Regions from separate parts of the Mesorhizobium sp. M0011 genome, predicted to be linked through region 3. Evidence: riboswitches for the same ligand, from Rfam matches in the RefSeq annotation. Region 3 holds a riboswitch; each other region holds the start of a gene.

Region 1 (6,273 bases), on a different contig from region 3:
ATGGCGCAGGTCACGCAGGGCAGCCAGCCGCATCGAGGGCAGGCGGCCGGCATCGGCCTTCCAGGCTGCCGCCAGTCCGGCGAGGTCGCTGTCGGTGAAGGACAGGGCCACGATATCCGCCGGCGCCTGCCGCAGATCGACCGGCTCGGCGAGGTCGTCGAGCGAGGCGGATGTCGTGGTGAGGATGTGCATCGCAACCCGTGTCCGAGATCAGCCGGCGAGTATACGCTCGATCGCCGGGCGGTTCAGCCCCTTCAGGCCGATGACGACGAGACGCGAGCGGCGGTCGTCCTGCGCGGTCCAGGCGCGGTCATAGTAATGATTGACGCGCGGCCCGACGGCCTGCAGCAAGAGCCGCATGGGCTTGCCGCCGACCTCGACGAAGCCTTTTACGCGCAGCACGTTCTCTTCTTCGGCGACGGTGGCGACGCGCTTTGCCAACTCGTCCGGATTGGCGATCGAGGCAATGTCGACGATGAAGGTGTCGAAGTCGTCATGCTCATGGTCGAATGCGCCGTCATGGTGGGACTTGCGGTTTTCGATGTCGTCCTCGACGGCGAGACCGAGACCGAGCAGCACGGAGGGATCGACCTTGCCATGCGACGTCGGCACGATCTTCACCGCGCGGGCGGAATGTTCGTTGATGATGGCGTTGGCGCGGGCGGTGCCGGCGGCGTCCATCAGGTCGCTCTTCGACAGGATGATCAGGTCGGCGCAGGCGATCTGATCCTCGAACACTTCTTCCACCGGATCGTCATGGTCGAGCGTCTCGTCCCCGGCGCGCTGCGCCTGCAAGGCATTCATGTCGTTGGCGACGCGGCCTTCGGCCAGTGCCGGCCCGTCGACCACGGCGATGACGCCGTCGACTGTGACGCGGCTCTTCACGCTCGGCCATTGAAAGGCCTGGACCAGCGGCTTGGGCAGCGCCAGGCCCGAAGTCTCGATCAGGATGTGGTCGACCCTCGGCGTCAGCGCGAGGATCTTGTCGAGCGCCGGGACGAAATCGTCGGCGACGGTGCAGCAGATGCAGCCATTGGCCAGTTCGACGATATTTTCCTCCGGGCAGGTGTCTATGCCGCAGCCCTTGAGGATCTCGCCGTCGATGCCGATGTCGCCGAATTCGTTGACGATGATGGCAATGCGCTTGCCGCCGGCGTTTTCCAGGAGGTGACGGACCAGCGTCGTCTTGCCGGCGCCGAGGAAGCCGGTGACGACGGTGCAGGGAACGCGGGAGAGGTTCGCAGGCGAATCTGGGGCAGTCATGGTCAATCCTTCAGCAGGTCTAGGGGAGGGATGCGGGCAACGAGGCCGCGCTTCAGGCTATCGGGACGGCCACGCCACGGGATCAGACCGTCGATCGAGGTGGCGAAAAGCTTGGCACCCGTGATGAGGTCGGCGCCGCTGGTCGCTGTCAGGTCGCCGAAGACATAGCTCCAGCAACCGTCGCGCAGGATGGCGGCGCTGAGGCGGCGCTTGCAATTGCCGAGGCATTCGACGCTGCGGATGCGGATGTCGTCGCCAGATGCGGCGCGGCGCGTGTCGTCCGCCAGCAATTCGCCGGCGCGGGGATGAGCGTCGGCGCCGGTCTCATCGCGGCAGGAGGCGCAGACGATGATGGTGACGCCGGCCAAGGCATCATCATGGCCGGACGAGATATCCGCTGTGCCAGCCGAAAAACTGCTGTCGTGGTCCAAGATCGTGCTCCTTGCCCGGAAACCCGCCGGGCGATCGGATTCTAAAGTCGCAGACGGCAGGTCTCCTGGCTCGCGGGTCATCGCCTTGGTAGCCGCCTTCCCGGGAACTCCCCAGTGGCTTTCGGCCTTGGCTCTTCGCTTACAGTTGCGGGGACAGCCGCGGATTTGGGATTTTGCCCCGCACCGCATTCCCTCTTAGCCCTTGCCGTTGCGGGCAAGGGACCATCTGGAACCGGATTTAGGCTTTTGCGGGCGGCGGTGTCAACGCGAGCTTACGACACGGCGATGTCGGCCAGCGCCGGCCCCAAATCCCCGGCAGGCGTCACTTCGATGCGTTCGAGACCGAGCCAGCCCTGCATCTGCTTCAATTCCTCGAACAGCTCTGCAGCGGTTTCAGGCGGTGCACCGGGCTCCGCATAGGCCGCATGGACGCGCAGTATGCTGGCCGGGCGATCGGCCTTGAGGTCGACGCGTGCCACGATCCTGTCGCCGAGCAGGAACGGCAGGACATAATAGCCGTATTGCCGCTTGTCGGCCGGCGTGTAGATCTCGATGCGGTAGTGGAAGTCGAACAGCCGCTCGGTGCGCGAACGCTCGAAGACGACCGGATCGAAGGGTGCCAGCAGGGCGCGGGCCTCGACTTTGCGCGGCTGGCGGGCGTCCCGGTGAAGATAGGCCGGCTTGTCCCAGCCTTCGACACGCACCGGCATCAACTCGCCTGTTTCGACGAGCTCCTCCAGCCGGCCTTTCATGTCGGCGGGCGACAGCCGGAAATAATCGCGCAAATCGCCTGAAGTCGCCACGCCGTGGGCGCGGGCGGAAATGCGCAGCAATTCGCGGTGCGCGTCCTCAGGCGTCGGCACTGGAAGGTCGAGGACCGCCTGCGGCAGCACGCGCTCGGGCAGATCATAGAAACGCTCGAACCCGCGACGGTGCGCCGTGGTGATGCGGCCGGCCCAGAACAGCCATTCGAAGGCGTGCTTGGCATGGCTCCAGCCCCACCAGCCGCCCGAGCCTTTCTGGCCCTCCAGCGCGGAAGCGGCGATCGGGCCGCGCTCGGCGACCTGGCGGTAGATCTCTTCGATGTAGCCGGCGTGCTCGCGGCCCCATTTGGCGAGCCCCAGATACATTTCCTCGCCGCGCTCGGCGCGCTGCATGCGCCAGCGCATCAGCGGGTATGTCTCGACCGGCAGGAAGGAGGCCTCGTGCGCCCAGTATTCGAAAACAGTGCGCTTGCGCGTCACGGCCGCGTTGTCGAGCAGCGAGAACGGGTAGGGGCCAAGGCGCGAATAGAGCGGCATATAATGAGCGCGCACCACGGCGCTGACGGAATCGATCTGCAGCAGGCCGGTGCGGGAGAGGGTGCGGGCAAAATGCCGGCGGTCGGGCGTACCGGTCGGGCGGGGATCGAGGAACCCCTGGGCGGCAAGCGCGATGCGACGGGCCGTGGGGAGCGAGATCTTTTCCTTCATGCAGGCATCACTTTGAAGTGTTTTGACCGAGGGTCGAAAGGCTGATTCCAACCCATGCTAGCAGGGTTTTGGCGGCATCCATGTCAGGAGAGAAAAGTGGAGTAATAGGCGCAGGAAATCAAACAGGAGCGGATCGGACCAGTTTGCCGCGATATGCCGTCCAGGTCGGTGTTTTGAACAAGGTTTGACTTGCTTCGCTGGAAGTGCTGCGCTAACCCTCGCCGCGTTGCAGCATAGGCCCTTAAAACGGTTCAGCGGTTAAACTGTCACGCTTCCGCATTAGGGTCCGGTGCTGTAATCAAAGTGGATTGGCGCCAACGGAAAGCCGAGCATGAACGCACTCTTGAGCTCATACCTGCCCATCGTCCTGTTCATAGGCGTGGCGCTGGTTGTCGGCCTGGCGCTGCTGGCCGCGCCCTTTCTGGTGGCCTACCGCAATCCAGATCCCGAAAAGCTTTCCGCCTATGAGTGCGGTTTCAACTCGTTCGACGACGCGCGCATGAAGTTCGACATCCGTTTCTACCTGGTGTCGATCCTGTTCATCATCTTCGACCTGGAAGTGGCCTTCCTGTTTCCGTGGGCGGTGTCGTTTTCGAAGATCGGCATGCTCGGTTTCTGGTCGATGATGGTGTTTTTGGCGGTGCTGACCATCGGCTTTGCCTATGAATGGAAAAAAGGAGCGCTGGAATGGGATTGAACGACAGTTCAGGCACCCTCGTCGCGCCGAAGCCCAAGGGTATTATCGACCCCAACACCGGCAGGCCGGTGGGGGAGGACGATCCCTTCTTCCTCGAGATCAACAATGAGTTGGCCGACAAGGGCTTTTTGGTCACTTCGACCGAGGCGCTCATCACCTGGGCGCGCAGCGGGTCGCTGATGTTCATGACGTTCGGCCTCGCTTGCTGCGCGGTCGAGATGATCCACACCTCGATGCCGCGCTATGATTCGGAGCGGTTCGGCGTCGCGCCGCGCGCGTCCCCGCGCCAGTCCGACATCATGATCGTCGCCGGCACGCTGACCAACAAGATGGCGCCGGCGCTGCGCAAGGTCTACGACCAGATGCCGGAACCGCGTTACGTCATCTCGATGGGCTCCTGCGCCAATGGCGGTGGCTACTACCACTATTCCTATTCGGTGGTGCGCGGCTGCGACCGCATCGTGCCGGTCGACATCTATGTGCCCGGCTGTCCGCCGAGCGCCGAAGCGCTGCTCTACGGCATTCTTCTGCTGCAGAAGAAGATCCGCCGCACCGGCACGATCGAACGGTAAATCCATGACCGCATCCCTGAGCGAACTGTCGACCTATCTCGGCGAGAAGCTGATCGGCCGCGTGAACGAAGCGGCGATTGCCTATGGCGAGCTTACCGTTCATGTAGAGCCGCGCGACCTGGTCGAGGTCATGACCTTCCTGCGCGACGATGCGCGCTGCCAGTTCATCTCGATCATCGATGTCTGCGGCGCCGACTATCCGTCGCGGGCCAAGCGCTTCGACGTCGTCTATCATCTCCTGTCGCCGAAGCAGAATGTGCGCGTCCGCGTCAAGGTTCTGGCCGACGAGGAGACGATGGTGCCGTCGATCACCGGCGTGTTTCCCGGTGCCGACTGGTTCGAGCGCGAGACCTACGATCTCTACGGCGTGCTGTTCTCCGGCCACCCGGATCTGCGCCGCCTGCTGACCGACTACGGTTTCGAAGGCCATCCGCTACGCAAGGATTTCCCGCTGACCGGATTCGTCGAGGTGCGTTACGACGACGAGGCCAAGCGCGTCATCTACGAGCCGGTCGAGCTCAAGCAGGAATTCCGCAATTTCGATTTTCTTTCCCCTTGGGAAGGCACCGATTACGTGCTGCCCGGGGACGAGAAGGCAAAGCAGTAAATGGCTGAAACCTCGGTCCGCAACTTCAACATCAATTTCGGCCCGCAACACCCTGCGGCGCACGGCGTTTTGCGCCTTGTGCTGGAGCTGGACGGCGAAGTCGTCGATCGCGTCGATCCGCATATCGGGCTCTTGCATCGCGGTACCGAAAAGCTGATCGAAGCCAAAACCTATTTGCAGGCGATCCCTTATCTCGACCGGCTCGACTATTGCGCGCCGATGAACCAGGAGCACGCCTTCGCGCTCGCCGCCGAGCGCCTGCTCGGCATCGAAGTGCCGAAGCGCGGGCAGCTGATCCGCGTGCTCTATTGCGAAATCGGCCGCATCATGTCGCACATCCTCAATGTGACGACGCAGGCTATGGACGTCGGCGCGCTGACGCCGCCGCTGTGGGGCTTCGTCGAGCGCGAAAAGCTGATGGTGTTCTATGAGCGCGCCTCCGGTTCGCGCATGCATGCCGCCTATTTCCGTCCCGGCGGCGTCCATCAGGACCTGCCGCAGAAGCTGGTCGAGGACATCGGCAAGTGGATCGACCCGTTCCTGAAGTCGATCGACGACCTCGATCAGTTGCTGACCGGCAACCGCATCTTCAAGCAGCGCAATGTCGATATCGGCATCGTCTCGCTGGCGGATGCCTGGGCCTGGGGTTTTTCGGGCGTGATGGTGCGTGGCTCGGGTGCAGCCTGGGACCTGCGCAAGTCGCAGCCCTATGAATGCTATTCGGAAATGGATTTCGACATTCCGATCGGCAAGAACGGCGACTGCTTTGACCGCTACCTCGTGCGCATGGAAGAAATGCGCCAGTCGGCGAAGATCATGCGCCAGTGCGTCGATCTCTTGCTCGGCAAGGAAAGCACCGGCCCGGTGTCGAACCTCGACGGCAAGGTGGTGCCGCCCAAGCGCCAGGCGATGAAGCGCTCGATGGAAGCGCTGATCCATCACTTCAAGCTCTACACCGAGGGTTATCGCGTGCCAGCCGGCGAGGTTTACGCCGCGGTCGAGGCGCCGAAGGGCGAATTCGGCGTCTATCTGGTTTCCGACGGCTCCAACAAGCCCTACCGCTGCAAGCTGCGCGCGCCGGGGTTCGCGCATCTGCAGGCGATGGATTTCCTCTGCCGCGGCCACATGCTGGCCGACGTCACCGCCGTTCTCGGCTCCCTCGACATCGTGTTTGGTGAGGTCGATCGCTAAATGTCAGTCCGCCGTCTCGCAGAAGCCAGCGTCCAGCCAG
Region 2 (6,273 bases), on a different contig from region 3:
CACGAAAGATTTCCGCATAGGGATTTTGCATCGGTTGGTTCCTCGACAAAGGACGATTGGACAATTACATACGGAGCGTATGATTATTAGATAGAGCATACGCCGCGTATGTCAATTAGCATACGAAGCGTATGTGAATAGGTCCAGGACACATGCACAGACCCCGCAAGGAGATGATCGCCGAGACGCGCGCAAAGCTTATCGCGGCGGCCCGTCATGCCTTCGGCACAACAGGCTATGCAGCAGCCTCGATGGATGATTTCACCGCTTCGGCCGGGCTGACGCGCGGCGCGCTCTATCATCATTTCGGCGACAAGAAGGGGCTGCTGCAGGCGGTCATAGCCCAGATTGACGGCGAGATGGCGGCGCGCATCAATGAGGTCGCGTCGAGAGCACCGACCCGCTGGCAACATTTCGTCGACGAGTGCTCGACCTATATCGAGATGGCGCTGGAGCCGGAAATCCAGCGCATCATGTTCCGCGATGGCCCGGCCGTGCTGGGGGATCCAGCGCAATGGCCGAATGCCAGTGCGTGCATCGCTTCAATGACCGACCATCTGACCGCGCTGCAGGAGGAGGGGGTCGTTGTCTCCAGCCTCGACCCCGAGACCGCCTCGCGACTGATCATCGGAGCGAGCAGCCAGGCGGCGCAACGGATCGCCAATTCGAACGACCCCGAAACGACGTCGAAGAAGGTGGTGACGGCGTTCAAGCAACTGCTCGAAGGCCTGCTCAGGAAGCCGGATCCGCAGTCGAATTGAAGTTCCCACCAGAGCTTTCGTGCCGGCAGCTGTTCACGATAGGAATTTTTTCTTGACACCGTGCCCTCAGCTAAGGTATATATTCGTCCATGGTGCTGATTTGCGCCAGTGACCGGCCGCACAGGCGGGTTTTTCGTTTGATGCTCCGTCAGCCAACGCGCTGGCGGGCTCCGAACCAACCCGTTACCCCGAATTCGTCGCCCTTTGGCGTCAGGGCCGGCAATTGACAATCGCCGGGTTGAGTCCATCCTCTTCCACCATCTCTGAGGCGGAGATTCGGGGCACATGTGGGATTTTGAGATCGGCCGGTCGGTGTCCATCATGATGCGGACCTGGCCGTTCATCGTTTTTCGCATGATCGTCTATTTCGGCATCACGCTGGCCTACATCGTGGCGACCGGCACCGGTGCCTCTGTCGGCTATGGCGTCGGCCATATCTCCACCGATCCCGACGGGCCGCTGTCGTTTGCCCTGTGGGGCGGCGTGGTCGGTTTCGGCGTCGTCTCGATCGCCGTCTACTGGATCCGCGAATACATCCTCTATGTCGTCAAGGCCGGCCACATCGCCGTCATGGTTCATCTGATCGACGGCCGCGACATTCCCGGCGGTCAGGACCAGATCGCCTACGCCAGGGATGTCGTCACCCAGCGTTTTGCCGAAGCCAACATCCTTTTCGTCGTCGACCGACTCGTCAAGGGTGCCATCCGTGCCATCACCGGCCTGCTCGGCGGTATCGCCGCCTTCCTGCCGATACCAGGCCTGAGCGGCCTGGTCTCCTTCATCAACACGGTGATCCGCCTGTCGCTGACCTATGTCGACGAGATCATCCTCGGCTACAACATCCGCATCAATTCAGCCTCGCCCTTCGAGACGGCGCGCCAAGGCGTAGTGCTCTATGCTCAGAACGGCAAGGTCATGGTCAAGAACGCCGTCTGGCTGGCGGTCATCATGTGGGGCATGTCGTTCATCATCTTTCTGATGATGCTGGCACCTGCCGGTGCGATTCTGTTCCTGATGCCTGGCCAGCTCGCCGGCTGGGCTTTTGTGCTCGCCATCGTCTTCGCCTGGGCATTCAAGGCGGCGTTCATCGAGCCTTTCGCCATCGCCTGCCTGATGCAGGTCTATTTCAAGACCATCGCGGGCCAGGTGCCCGATCCGGCCTGGGACGCCCGGCTGGCCGAGGCATCGTCGAAGTTCAGGGAGCTCAAGGACAAGGCGCTGGCCTCCTTCGGCGGTTCGCGCTGGGCTACGGCCGGCGCCACACCCTGATCGGCTGGGCGGATGGTGTCTGGTGAGGCAGGAACGGTGTTGAGGCGCGCCACGGTGGATTTGAGCTGTGTCTCGCCTTGCCCGGAAAAGGTCTCGCTCATGATCAGCTCCGGCAGCGGCAGCCGCCGTCCCCAGCCATGCGTTTCAAGGTCCGGTTTGGGAGCGAACTCGGAAACACGGCCGACGCAGAGATAGGCGACCGGCGTTACGTGATCCGGAATGGCCAACAGCCGCTTCAGCGCCTCAGCCTCGATGATGCTCACCCAGCCGACGCCAACGCCCTCGGCACGCGCGGCCAGCCAGAAATTCTGCACCGCGCAGACGGTGCTGTAGAGATCCATCTCCGGATTGTGCCAGCGTCCCAGCGGCGAACCCTTCGAGCGCTGCCGGTCGCAGGTGATGCAGATGTTGAGCGCGCTCTCGCAGATGCCTTCCAGCTTGAGCTTGCGGTACAGCGCCTGTTTTTCCGCCTCGATCGCCGGCAGTTCCTGTTCTCGCGCGGCCAGGAACAGGTCGCGCACCTCCGCCCGTCGTTTGACATCGCGAATGACAATGAAATTCCATGGCTGCATGAAGCCGACCGATGGCGCGTGATGGGCGGCAAGCAGCAGCCGTGCCAGCACGTCGTCATCGATCGCGGTGGGCAGGAAATGGCTGCGCACGTCACGCCGCGTGAACATGGCGCGGTAGACCGCATCGCGCGCATTCTGGTCAAATCCATCGTCAATGGCAGCGGTCATGTGTTCCGGCATCGCTTGTCCCCTTGCGATTGCAGATTCAAAACTGACAGAGCGTACTTTGTGCGTCCAAGTAGACGCACGTCGCTCTGATGCCATCCGCCTGACCACGCGGATGACAATGCCTGCCAGGCCGGTCTTCTGGCTCGGGATCAACCCGCGTCCGGTGCCTTCCCGTCATCGACAGTGGCATTTACCGGCGCGGTCCCCCTCACAGCGTTGGGCACGCCACGGAATTCAACCGTGTTCCCGATTCTCCCGCTTGCGGCGGGCACCAGGCAGTACCAGGGACCTTACGCCGAAGCGCCCGCGGGGCCAATGCCTGCGGCGACGCGAATGGACGCAGTCGCGATTTTCCCCAGTCATCGGCCGCCCGTGCATGGCCTTTGTCGATCCGGGTCACTAGATTAGGACGATGACCACCCGTCTCTACACCCATCCGATCTTCCTCGAGCATCTCACGCCGCCCGGACATCCCGAGCGGCCCGACCGCTTACGCGCCATCGAGCGCGTGCTCGACGACGAAGCCTTTGCCGGGCTCGATCGTATTCAGGCGCCGGAAGGCGACGAGGCCACCATCCTCTACGCGCATCCCGCCGATTTCGTCGCCCGCGTGCGCGCCGCCATCCCCGACGAGGGGATTGCCCGCATCGATGCCGACACCACTGCCAGCCCGAAGAGCTGGCAAGCGGCGATCACCGCGATCGGCGCCGCCAACGCCGCCGTCGATGATGTCTTTTCGGGCCGCGCCGACAACGTCTTCGTCGCCGCCCGGCCGCCCGGCCATCATGCCGAAAAGACCACGGCGATGGGCTTTTGCCTGTTCAACACGGCGGCGATCGCGGCGCGTTATGCGCAGAAGAAACACGGTGTCGAGCGCGTTGCCGTCGTCGACTGGGACGTGCATCACGGCAATGGCACGCAGGATATTTTCTGGGACGATCCGTCGGTGCTCTATTGCTCGACACACCAGATGCCGCTTTATCCCGGCACCGGAGCGAAGACCGAAACGGGCGCCGGCAACATCGTCAACGCACCGCTGGCGCCGCAGACCGGCAGCGAAGTGTTTCGCGATGCCTTCCTGTCGCGCGTCCTGCCCGCGCTCGACAATTTCGCGCCCGACCTGATCATCATTTCGGCGGGGTTCGACGCGCACCACCGCGATCCGCTGGCCGAGATCAATCTGACCGAGGATGATTTCGACTGGGCGACCGGCCAGCTGATGCAGCGCGCGGCACGCCACAGCGGCAACCGGCTCGTCAGCCTGCTCGAGGGCGGCTACGATCTGCAGGGATTGGCATTTTCGGTCGCCGCCCATGTCGGGCGACTGATGAAAGGATGAATGATGGCCGATGAGACCAACGAAGACGTCAAGGCGATGAGCTTCGAGCAGGCACTCGATGCGCTGGAGAAGATCGTCGATGATCTGGAGCGTGGCGACGTGCCGCTCGACCAGTCGATCAAGATCTATGAGCGTGGTGAGGCGCTGAAGGCGCATTGCGACCGGCTGCTGAAGGCCGCCGAGGACAAGGTCGAGAAGATCAGGCTGTCGCGCGACGGCAAGCCGGTTGGAACGGAGCCACTCGACGCGGATTGAGGCTCGGTCCGAACGATGGCCTCGCCTCACCGGTTTTTGGACATGATCATGATCGAGGATATAACTCGTTCCGATTGAAACAGCTCAAGGACAAGAGGAGATACGGAAGCGATGTGCAGAAACATCAAGACCCTGTTCAATTTTGATCCGCCGGCAACCAATGACGAGGTGCGCGACGCGGCTCTTCAGTTCGTCCGCAAGCTGAGCGGAACCACGCGACCCTCGAAGCAGAACCAGCACGCCTTCGACCATGCCGTCGAAGCCATCGCCGCCTCGGCGCGCGAACTGCTCGATTCCCTGGAAACCCACCAGCATCCGCGTAATCGCGAAGAGGTGGCGGCCAAGCTGCGGGCAAAGGCGGCGATCCGCTTTGCCTGATGCGGCCAGGCGGCCTTCGACCACCGACAAGGAGAGTCCATGAGCTTCTTCCCCGGGAAAGACCCTGAGGCAGGCGATGCCTTCGCCAGCGATCAGATCGAATTGATGGTCATACCCAACGCCAAGGATATCGGCGGTTTTCAGGTGCGCCGTGCCCTGCCGACGGCAAAAAGGCGGCTGGTGGGGCCGTTCATCTTCTTCGACCGCATGGGTCCCGCGATCCTGCGCGCCGGTCAGGCACTGGATGTCCGTCCGCATCCGCATATCGGCCTGTCGACGGTCACCTATCTGTTCGACGGCAAGATCCGGCACCGCGATTCACTCGGCACCGAAATGGTCATTCAGCCCGGCGACGTGAATTTGATGACCGCCGGCCGCGGCATCGTCCATTCGGAGCGTACGCCGGAGGAACTGCGTGGCGCGCCGATGTCGGTATCCGGCCTGCAGACATGGCTGGCTCTGCCGGACGACAAGGAAGAGGTGGCTCCGGTTTTCGAGAATACCGCAGCGCTTCGGCTTCCCGAGATCGAAGCCGAAGGCGTCAACGGGCGCCTCATCATCGGCGATTTCCAGGGACTGCGGTCCCCGGTCAGGGCCGACACGGAGACGCTCTACGCCGACCTGCGCCTGGCGCCCGGCGCCAGCGTGAAAATCCCTGCTGATGCGGAAGAACGCGCCATCTATACGCTGGAAGGCGAGGTCTCAATTTCGGGTGATGTATTCCCAGCCGAACGGCTGCTGGTGTTCCGTCCCGGTGACGAGATCGTCGTGTCGTCGCAGACCGGGGCGCATTTCATGCTATTCGGCGGCGCCTCTCTTGGTTCGAAGCGTTACATCTGGTGGAATTTCGTCTCGTCGTCCAAGGAGCGCATCGAACAGGCGAAAGAGGAATGGAAGACGGGCCGCTTCGACATCGTTCCCGGAGACGAGGAAGAGTTTATTCCGCTGCCGGAAAGCTGATGCCCTGTCACCCAAAAGTGGCAGAACGAAATGCATAGACAAAAGACTAGGGCCTGATCCGCGTCACTGACACACATTTACTTTCGCCGGCCGGCGGCCTATTCGCCCATCAACCGAAAGCCCGAGCACCGTGAACGCAACGCCGCATACGCCGCTTCTCGACAAGGTCCGCATCCCGGCCGACCTGCGCACGCTTGCCGAAAGTGAACTGCCGCAATTGGCGTCCGAGCTTCGCGCCGAGCTGGTCGACGCCGTGTCCCGCACGGGTGGTCATCTGGGCGCAGGGCTTGGCGTGGTCGAGCTGACAGTGGCGCTGCACTATGTCTTCAACACCCCCGACGACCGGCTGATCTGGGATGTCGGCCACCAGGCCTATCCGCACAAGATCCTGACCGGCCGCCGCGACCGTATCCGCACGCTGCGCCAGGAAAGCGGTCTGTCCGGCTTCACCCGCCGCGCCGAGAGCGAGTACGATCCCTTTGGCGCCGCCCACTCCTCGACGTCGATATCGGCCGGCCTCGGCATGGCCGCCGCCCGCGATCTCTCCGGCGGCCGCAACAACGTCATTGCC
Region 3 (6,273 bases):
TCGACCGCCAGGCGATCGGCGGCGCGCTGGGCACAGCCACGCACGGCTCGGGACCGACGCTCGGCGCCTATCACACGCAACTGGAGACGGTGCAGATCGTCGACGGGCTTGGCAAGCTCCGCGACTTCAAGCGGGCAGGGGATCAGGACATGATCCATGCCATCGGTGTCGCGCTCGGCGCTTTCGGCGTGCTCACCGAAGTGACGCTGAACAACATCGCGACCTACCGGTTGCGCCGCCGCAAATGGGTGCTGCCGATCACCGAGATGCTGCGCGATTTCGAGGCAATGATGGCCGCGCATCGCTCGGCCGAATTCTACTATATTCCGTTTTCCGGCTATGCGCAGTTCATCGCCAGCGATTTCAGCGACGCCGCACCCACCACACGGCCGCCGGAAGAGGACGAGGCGGGTTTGAGGACACTGCGCAGGCTGCGCACCTCACTTGCCTGGCTGCCATCGCTGCGTGGCCGTCTGATCCTGGGCGCCATCGCCAAATTGCCGGCCGAGGACTACGTGCAGGACTGGCTCAACGTCTATGCCAGCGACCGGCAGACCAAGTTCAACGAGATGGAATATCATTTGCCGTTCGAGGAAGGGCCGAAGGCGCTGGCCGAGATCATCGAGCTGACCGAGAAGCGTTTTCCCGAGGTCTATTTCCCGATGGAGGTGCGCTCGGTCGCGCCGGACCAGTTCTGGCTTTCGCCATTCTACAACAGGCTGACCTGCTCCATCGCCATCCACCATGATGCAGCGAACGATCCGTTGCCGTTCATGCGGGCGGCAGAGCCGATCTTCCGCAGATATGGCGGCCGGCCGCATTGGGGCAAGATGCACAGCCTGAAAGCGGCGGATCTGAAAAAGCTCTACCCGCGCTGGGACGATGCCATGGCGGTGCGCCGCGACGTCGATCCGCAAAACCGCTTCGTCACGCCCTATATGGCCGGCCTGTTCGGCATCGAATGATGAGCACCTATTTTTCCACCCTGTCCGATGCGCTGAAGGAAGCCGGCATCTTCCAGCCCTGCCTGCTGCTCGATCGCGACCGGCTGGACGGCAACATTGCCCTGGTAAAGGAGAGACTGGATCCCGGCCTGGCCGTGCGGCTGGTCGACAAATCGCTCGCCTGCCTGCCGCTGCTTGCGCATATCGGCAAGGCGCTCGGCAGTGAGCGCTTCATGACCTTCCATCCGCCGATCAGCGAGGCGGTGCTGAAGGCGTTTCCGGATGCCGATCTGCTGTATGGCAAGCCGATGCCTGTCGATGCGGCAAGGGCTGTGCTTTCGAGGGGCGTGGTCGACTGGTCGCGTGTCTGCTGGCTGATCGACAGCGAGGAGAGACTGGCGGAATATGGCGCCCTCGCTGGCGAACTCGGCATCGGCCTGCGCATCGCTTTCGAGATCGATGTCGGGCTGCATCGCGGCGGGTTCGCCAATCCTGAGGCCTTGTCGAAGGCGTTGAGCGCGTTGCCGGCCCGGCTGCATTGCGAAGGCGTCATGGCCTACGAGGCGCATGCGCCGCTCATTCCCGGCCTTTTCGGCGGACCGGCAAAGGCATTGGCCAAGGCGTCGGCGGAGGCCTCGGCGTTCGTCGCCTGTCTCGGCGCCGACCAGCGCCGTATCCTGAACATCGGCGGCAGCAAGACCGCGCTGCTTCATCATGGCGGCATGGCCAACGAGGTCTCGATGGGCTCGGCCTTCGTGCTGCCCAGTGATTTCGATACGCCAGGCCTCGACGGCTTCCAGCCGGCGGCCTTCATCGCCACGCCGATCTTGAAAATGGTCGAGCCGATGCTGCCTGGCCCGCCGGCCGTCACCCGCCTGCTGCAGGCGCTCGGCCGCTTCCCGCGCAAGGGCTGCTATCTCTATGGCGGCAAGTGGATGGCCGAGCCCGTCTTCCCCGAAGGCATGAAGGCGAACGGGCTGCTCGGCCTGTCCTCCAACCAGCAATTCATGGGCTTGCCCGCCGACGCGACCGCAAAGCCCGGCGACTACGCGTTTCTAAGGCCGACGCAGAGCGAAGCCGTGCTGCAGCAGTTCGGGTCGATCGCTGTGTTTTCCGGCGGCGGGATAGTCGATCGCTGGCCGGCGCTGCCGATGGCCTGACCGACTACGCCTTCACCGGTATCCAGATCTCCAGCCCGCCATTGCCGCTGCGTGGGTCGAACTCAGGGCCGTAGCGTTCGAATTCCGGCGCATCCGATATCTCGTGGCCGGAAGCCGGCAGCCATTTGTTCCAGATCGTATTGACCGTGCGGCGGATGGTCGAGATGTGTTCGCGGTGGGCAAAGACCGCATATTTCTGCGCCGGCACCCGCACCCGGCTGAATTCCTTGGGCAGGTCGGAAAAATCAGACACTTCGACGCCGGCGATGTAGTCGAAATTGCCGGCATCGTCGCCGTTGACGCAGACGCCATAGGCGACGTCGCCGGCCTCGCCCGGAATGTTGCCGATATAGGGGCCGAAGCGCTGCCATTGCATCGGAATGGCGGCGCTGGTTTCGCAGCTGTAGCGTTCGCCGAGGCCGGCGATCAGGAACGGCCGGCTGGTCTCGAAACGCGGTGGTTCGAGATTGGTGAGGAAGGACTGGTCCATCAGGATCGGCTCCACGAGGTCGAGCTTGTCGAGTGTGCCTTGCGCGCGCACCAGTTCCGGCGTGGTGCCGAACTGATCGCGGAAGGCACGGGTGAACGCCTCATGCGAGTTGTAGCCGGCGTCGAGCGCGACGGAGAGAATGTCGGGCGCCCCGCCGGCCAGCTTGCGCGCCGCCTCGGTGAGCCGGCGTGAGCGCATGTAGCCCATCACCGAGCGGCCCGTGGCAGCGCCGAAAGCCCGCGTCACATGAAAACGCGACACGCCGCTGCTTTGCGCGATATCGTCAAGCGAGATCGCCTCCGGCAGATGACTTTCGACGAACCACAGCGCTTTCTCGGTCGGGTTCATTTTGCTCCTCGCATTGGCCAGATCATCCTGCCGTTTCCTGGCGCGGCCAGTTTGATCGAAATTGCGCATCCCGCGCAATCGAACCGATCCCGTCACAGTCGCACACCGATATGGCACAGCGGTCGAGCGCCCCTTGCCGCCGACGAGCCAAATTCGGCAGGCTTCGCTTGACAGCGCCAGGCGGCATCCTCTAAATGCGTAATGTTATTACATATCGAGAGCGTGAAATGCATGTTTCCCCTAGCCGGCCCACCACTCCGTCCGAGAAATCCATTGCGAAGCGATTGGGGGAAATCTACGCTGAAGCGGTGATGGTCCCCGAGTCGAAAGGCGAGGGGTGAAAAGGGAACACGGTGAGATCCCCAGGGGTCGAGGCCGTGGCTGCCCCCGCAACTGTAAGCGGCGAGCAAAATCCGTGAATGCCACTGGCCGGCAAGGCTGGGAAGGCAGGATGGCGCAACGACCCGCGAGCCAGGAGACCTGCCATCACTGAGTTGACCGGACGGGGTGTGCCGGGAGGAAACGCGAATCCCGGTCTTGTCGGCCGCTTCGCCAGCTTCCTTCCGTCGCCAGTTTTGGAAAGTGACGGAAAGTTGGACGGGTCTATCGATCATCGCATCATCGTGTGCACGCTTTGCCATCCCGGCAATCTGGCGGGCAGCCGATGACCGTAGCGCTTCTCGAAGCACATGACCTCTGCGCCATGGCCAATGGGCGGGATCTGGTCCAGGCGGTCAGCTTCTCGGTGGCCGCTGGCGATCGCCTAGCCATCATCGGTCCCAACGGCGCGGGCAAGACGACGCTGCTGCGCATGCTGTCGGGCATGCTGCGGCCGAGCTCCGGCGAGGTGAACCTCGGCGGGCGCCGGCTGGACGGGATTTCCGCCGCCGAGCGGGCGCTGCATATCGCCGTTGTCGGCCAGGCCGACCAGCCCGATCCGCGGCTGGCGGTGATCGACTATGTCGAGCTGGGCCGGGTCCCGCACGCTCGGCTACGGCGCAGGAGCGAGGAGCGTGACATTGTCGTCGATGCGCTGCGCCGGACCGGCCTGCTGCCGCTGCTTGGCCGCACCATCGGCTCGCTGTCGGGCGGCGAGCGCCAGCGCGCCCAACTGGCCCGCGCCATCGCCCAGCAGCCAAAGATCCTGTTCCTCGACGAGCCGACCAACCATCTCGACCCGCGCGCCCGCGGCGAACTGCTCGACCTCGTGGCAGGCTTCGAGATGACGGTGATCGCGGTGCTGCACGATCTGGCGCTGGTGGCACCGTTCGCCACCAGGGTGGCGGTGATGAACCATGCCCGTCTGCAAGCGCTCGCCGCACCGCGCGAAGCGCTGACCCAAAAGCTGATTCGCGAAATTTTCGGCATCGATGTGCTGCGTCTGCGCCATCCGACCGAAGACCGCGAACTGACGGTGTTCGATGTTCCGAACCGTGCCGCGCCGCCATCCTGATTGAAGCCGTCCCATATCGATCATCCCGTCCACAGGAGCAAACCCTTGAAACGCCTTGCTTTTTCGCTTGCCTTCTCGCTGCTGGCCTCGACAGCCCTGGCCTTCCCGGTAACTGTCGACAGCTGCGGCAAGCCGCTGACCTTCGATGCGCCGCCGAAGCGCGTCGTCATCCAGGATCTCAACATGGCCGAGATGGCTTTCGCGCTGAAACTGCAGCCGTCGATCGTCGGCCTGACCGGCATCACCGGATGGTACAAGGTGGGTCCTGAGTTCAAGGCCGAGCAGGGTTCGATCCCGGAACTGGCGCCGAAATATCCGACGCTCGAAAACCTCGTCGCGGTCGAGCCCGATTTTTTCTTCGCCGGCTGGTATTATGGCATGAAGCCGGGTGGTGAAGTGACGCCCGACACGCTTGCTCCGCACGGCATCAAGACGCTGGTGCTGACGGAAAGCTGCGTCCATCTCGACAAGAGCCGCCCTGCCGCCTCGATGGACCTGCTCTATGGCGATGTCGAGAAACTGGGCAAGATCTTCGGCAAGGAGGCCGAAGCTGAGAAGCTTGTCTCCGGCTGGAAGACGCGGCTCGCCGACATCACCGCCAAGGTCGGCGACGCCAAGGGAACGCGGGTCTTCCTCTATGATTCCGGCGAGGACAAGCCGTTCACCGCAGGCAAATTCGCCATCCCCAGCGCCATGATATCAGCCGCCGGCGGCGACAACATCATGGCCGACATGGACACCAGCTGGGGCAATACGGACTGGGAAACGGTGGCGTCGCGCAATCCGCAATTCCTCATCCTGCTCGATTACCAGGATGGCGGTGGCTACAGGAAACTGCTCGATTTCCTGAAGGCGCATCCGGCGATGAAGGAGACGGACGCGGTCAAGAACGAGCGCTTCGTCGCCCTGCGCTATGCCGAACTGACGCCGGGCCCGGCCAACATCGAAGCGATCGACAAGATCGCCAAGGCCATGCATCCGGAAGCGTTTTGATGCCTGTGGCCCAAAAGTGCGCAGCGGTTTTGGGGCAACGACATGCATGAACAAAAGATCCTGGAAGTGCGTCGCACGCGTCCTGACAGACACGACGCATTTCCAGGCTTGCGCCATACGGCATTTGCACTGGCCATGCTGGCGGGGGCGGCGGCGCTCGCCGCTCTCGCTCTGCTGTCGATCGCCTACGGCTCGACGCTGATCCCGCTGACCGATGTTGTTGCCGCGCTTGGCCGCGCAGTCGGCTTCAGCGGGCACGACGTGGCCGGGCCGGTCGGCAAGATCGTGGTCGACCTGCGGCTGCCGCGCACGATCCTGGCCATCTGCGTCGGGGCCGGTCTCGGCGTCGTCGGTGCGCTGCTGCAGACGGTGACCCGCAACGACCTTGCCGACCCGTTCCTGTTCGGCCTGTCGTCGGGCGCCGCCGCGGGTGCGGTTTCCGTCATCACCGTCTTCGGCGACAGTTTCGGCATCTGGACATTGCCGGTCGCGGCCTTCACCGGCGGCATATTGGCTGCCGGCGTAGTGCTGCTGCTGGTTGCGCGGGTGAGGGGGCAAGGCCCGGAGCGGCTGATCCTTGCCGGCCTTGCCGTGTCCTTCATGTTCACCGCCTTGACCAACTATCTTGTCTTTGCCGGCGATCAGCGCGCCGCCCACTCCGTGCTGTTCTGGCCATGGGCGGCCTTGGCCTGGCGCGCTGGGATAATATCTGGCTGGGCGCGCTGGGAGCAGGCACCATTCTGGCTTACGCGCTGTGGAACCACCGCCGGCTCGATGCTTTCCTGGCCGGCGAAAACGCCGCCGAAAGCCTGGGCGTGCCGGTGGCGCGGATGCGAAGGATGACCTTTCTCGTCGCCGCCTTCTCGACGGCGATCCTGGTCTCGG

What was found. A riboswitch is a leader RNA that binds a small molecule or an ion and turns the genes downstream of it on or off. The one in region 3 is predicted to bind cobalamin.
Region 1: linked by a shared signal. The riboswitch ahead of NKK51_RS06895 (DUF1636 family protein) and the one ahead of NKK51_RS16080 (ABC transporter ATP-binding protein) in region 3 are both predicted to bind cobalamin.
Region 2: linked by a shared signal. The riboswitch ahead of bluB (5,6-dimethylbenzimidazole synthase) and the one ahead of NKK51_RS16080 (ABC transporter ATP-binding protein) in region 3 are both predicted to bind cobalamin.

What each region holds. Positions count from the first base shown of each region.
Region 1 is NZ_JAMYVQ010000004.1:274,448-280,720, forward strand. Features, by position in the region: gene NKK51_RS06885 (cobaltochelatase subunit CobN) at 1-192, opposite strand, end outside; gene cobW (cobalamin biosynthesis protein CobW) at 211-1,263, opposite strand; gene NKK51_RS06895 (DUF1636 family protein) at 1,266-1,694, opposite strand; cobalamin riboswitch at 1,733-1,936, opposite strand; gene NKK51_RS06900 (winged helix-turn-helix domain-containing protein) at 1,967-3,166, opposite strand; gene NKK51_RS06905 (NADH-quinone oxidoreductase subunit A) at 3,498-3,863, shown strand; gene NKK51_RS06910 (NuoB/complex I 20 kDa subunit family protein) at 3,854-4,435, shown strand; gene NKK51_RS06915 (NADH-quinone oxidoreductase subunit C) at 4,440-5,042, shown strand; gene NKK51_RS06920 (NADH-quinone oxidoreductase subunit D) at 5,043-6,233, shown strand; gene NKK51_RS06925 (NADH-quinone oxidoreductase subunit E) at 6,234-6,273, shown strand, end outside.
Region 2 is NZ_JAMYVQ010000001.1:373,657-379,929, reverse strand. Features, by position in the region: gene NKK51_RS01795 (MFS transporter) at 1-31, opposite strand, end outside; gene NKK51_RS01790 (TetR/AcrR family transcriptional regulator) at 153-761, shown strand; gene NKK51_RS01785 (hypothetical protein) at 1,047-2,030, shown strand; partial or broken gene bluB (5,6-dimethylbenzimidazole synthase) at 2,153-2,770, opposite strand; cobalamin riboswitch at 2,882-3,061, opposite strand; gene NKK51_RS01775 (histone deacetylase family protein) at 3,183-4,109, shown strand; gene NKK51_RS01770 (exodeoxyribonuclease VII small subunit) at 4,113-4,364, shown strand; gene NKK51_RS01765 (DUF2277 domain-containing protein) at 4,476-4,742, shown strand; gene NKK51_RS01760 (pirin family protein) at 4,782-5,702, shown strand; gene dxs (1-deoxy-D-xylulose-5-phosphate synthase) at 5,833-6,273, shown strand, end outside.
Region 3 is NZ_JAMYVQ010000013.1:20,955-27,227, forward strand. Features, by position in the region: gene NKK51_RS16065 (D-arabinono-1,4-lactone oxidase) at 1-965, shown strand, start outside; gene NKK51_RS16070 (DSD1 family PLP-dependent enzyme) at 965-2,104, shown strand; gene NKK51_RS16075 (AraC family transcriptional regulator) at 2,109-2,942, opposite strand; cobalamin riboswitch at 3,238-3,444, shown strand; gene NKK51_RS16080 (ABC transporter ATP-binding protein) at 3,607-4,395, shown strand; gene NKK51_RS16085 (ABC transporter substrate-binding protein) at 4,441-5,388, shown strand; partial or broken gene NKK51_RS16090 (FecCD family ABC transporter permease) at 5,524-6,273, shown strand, end outside.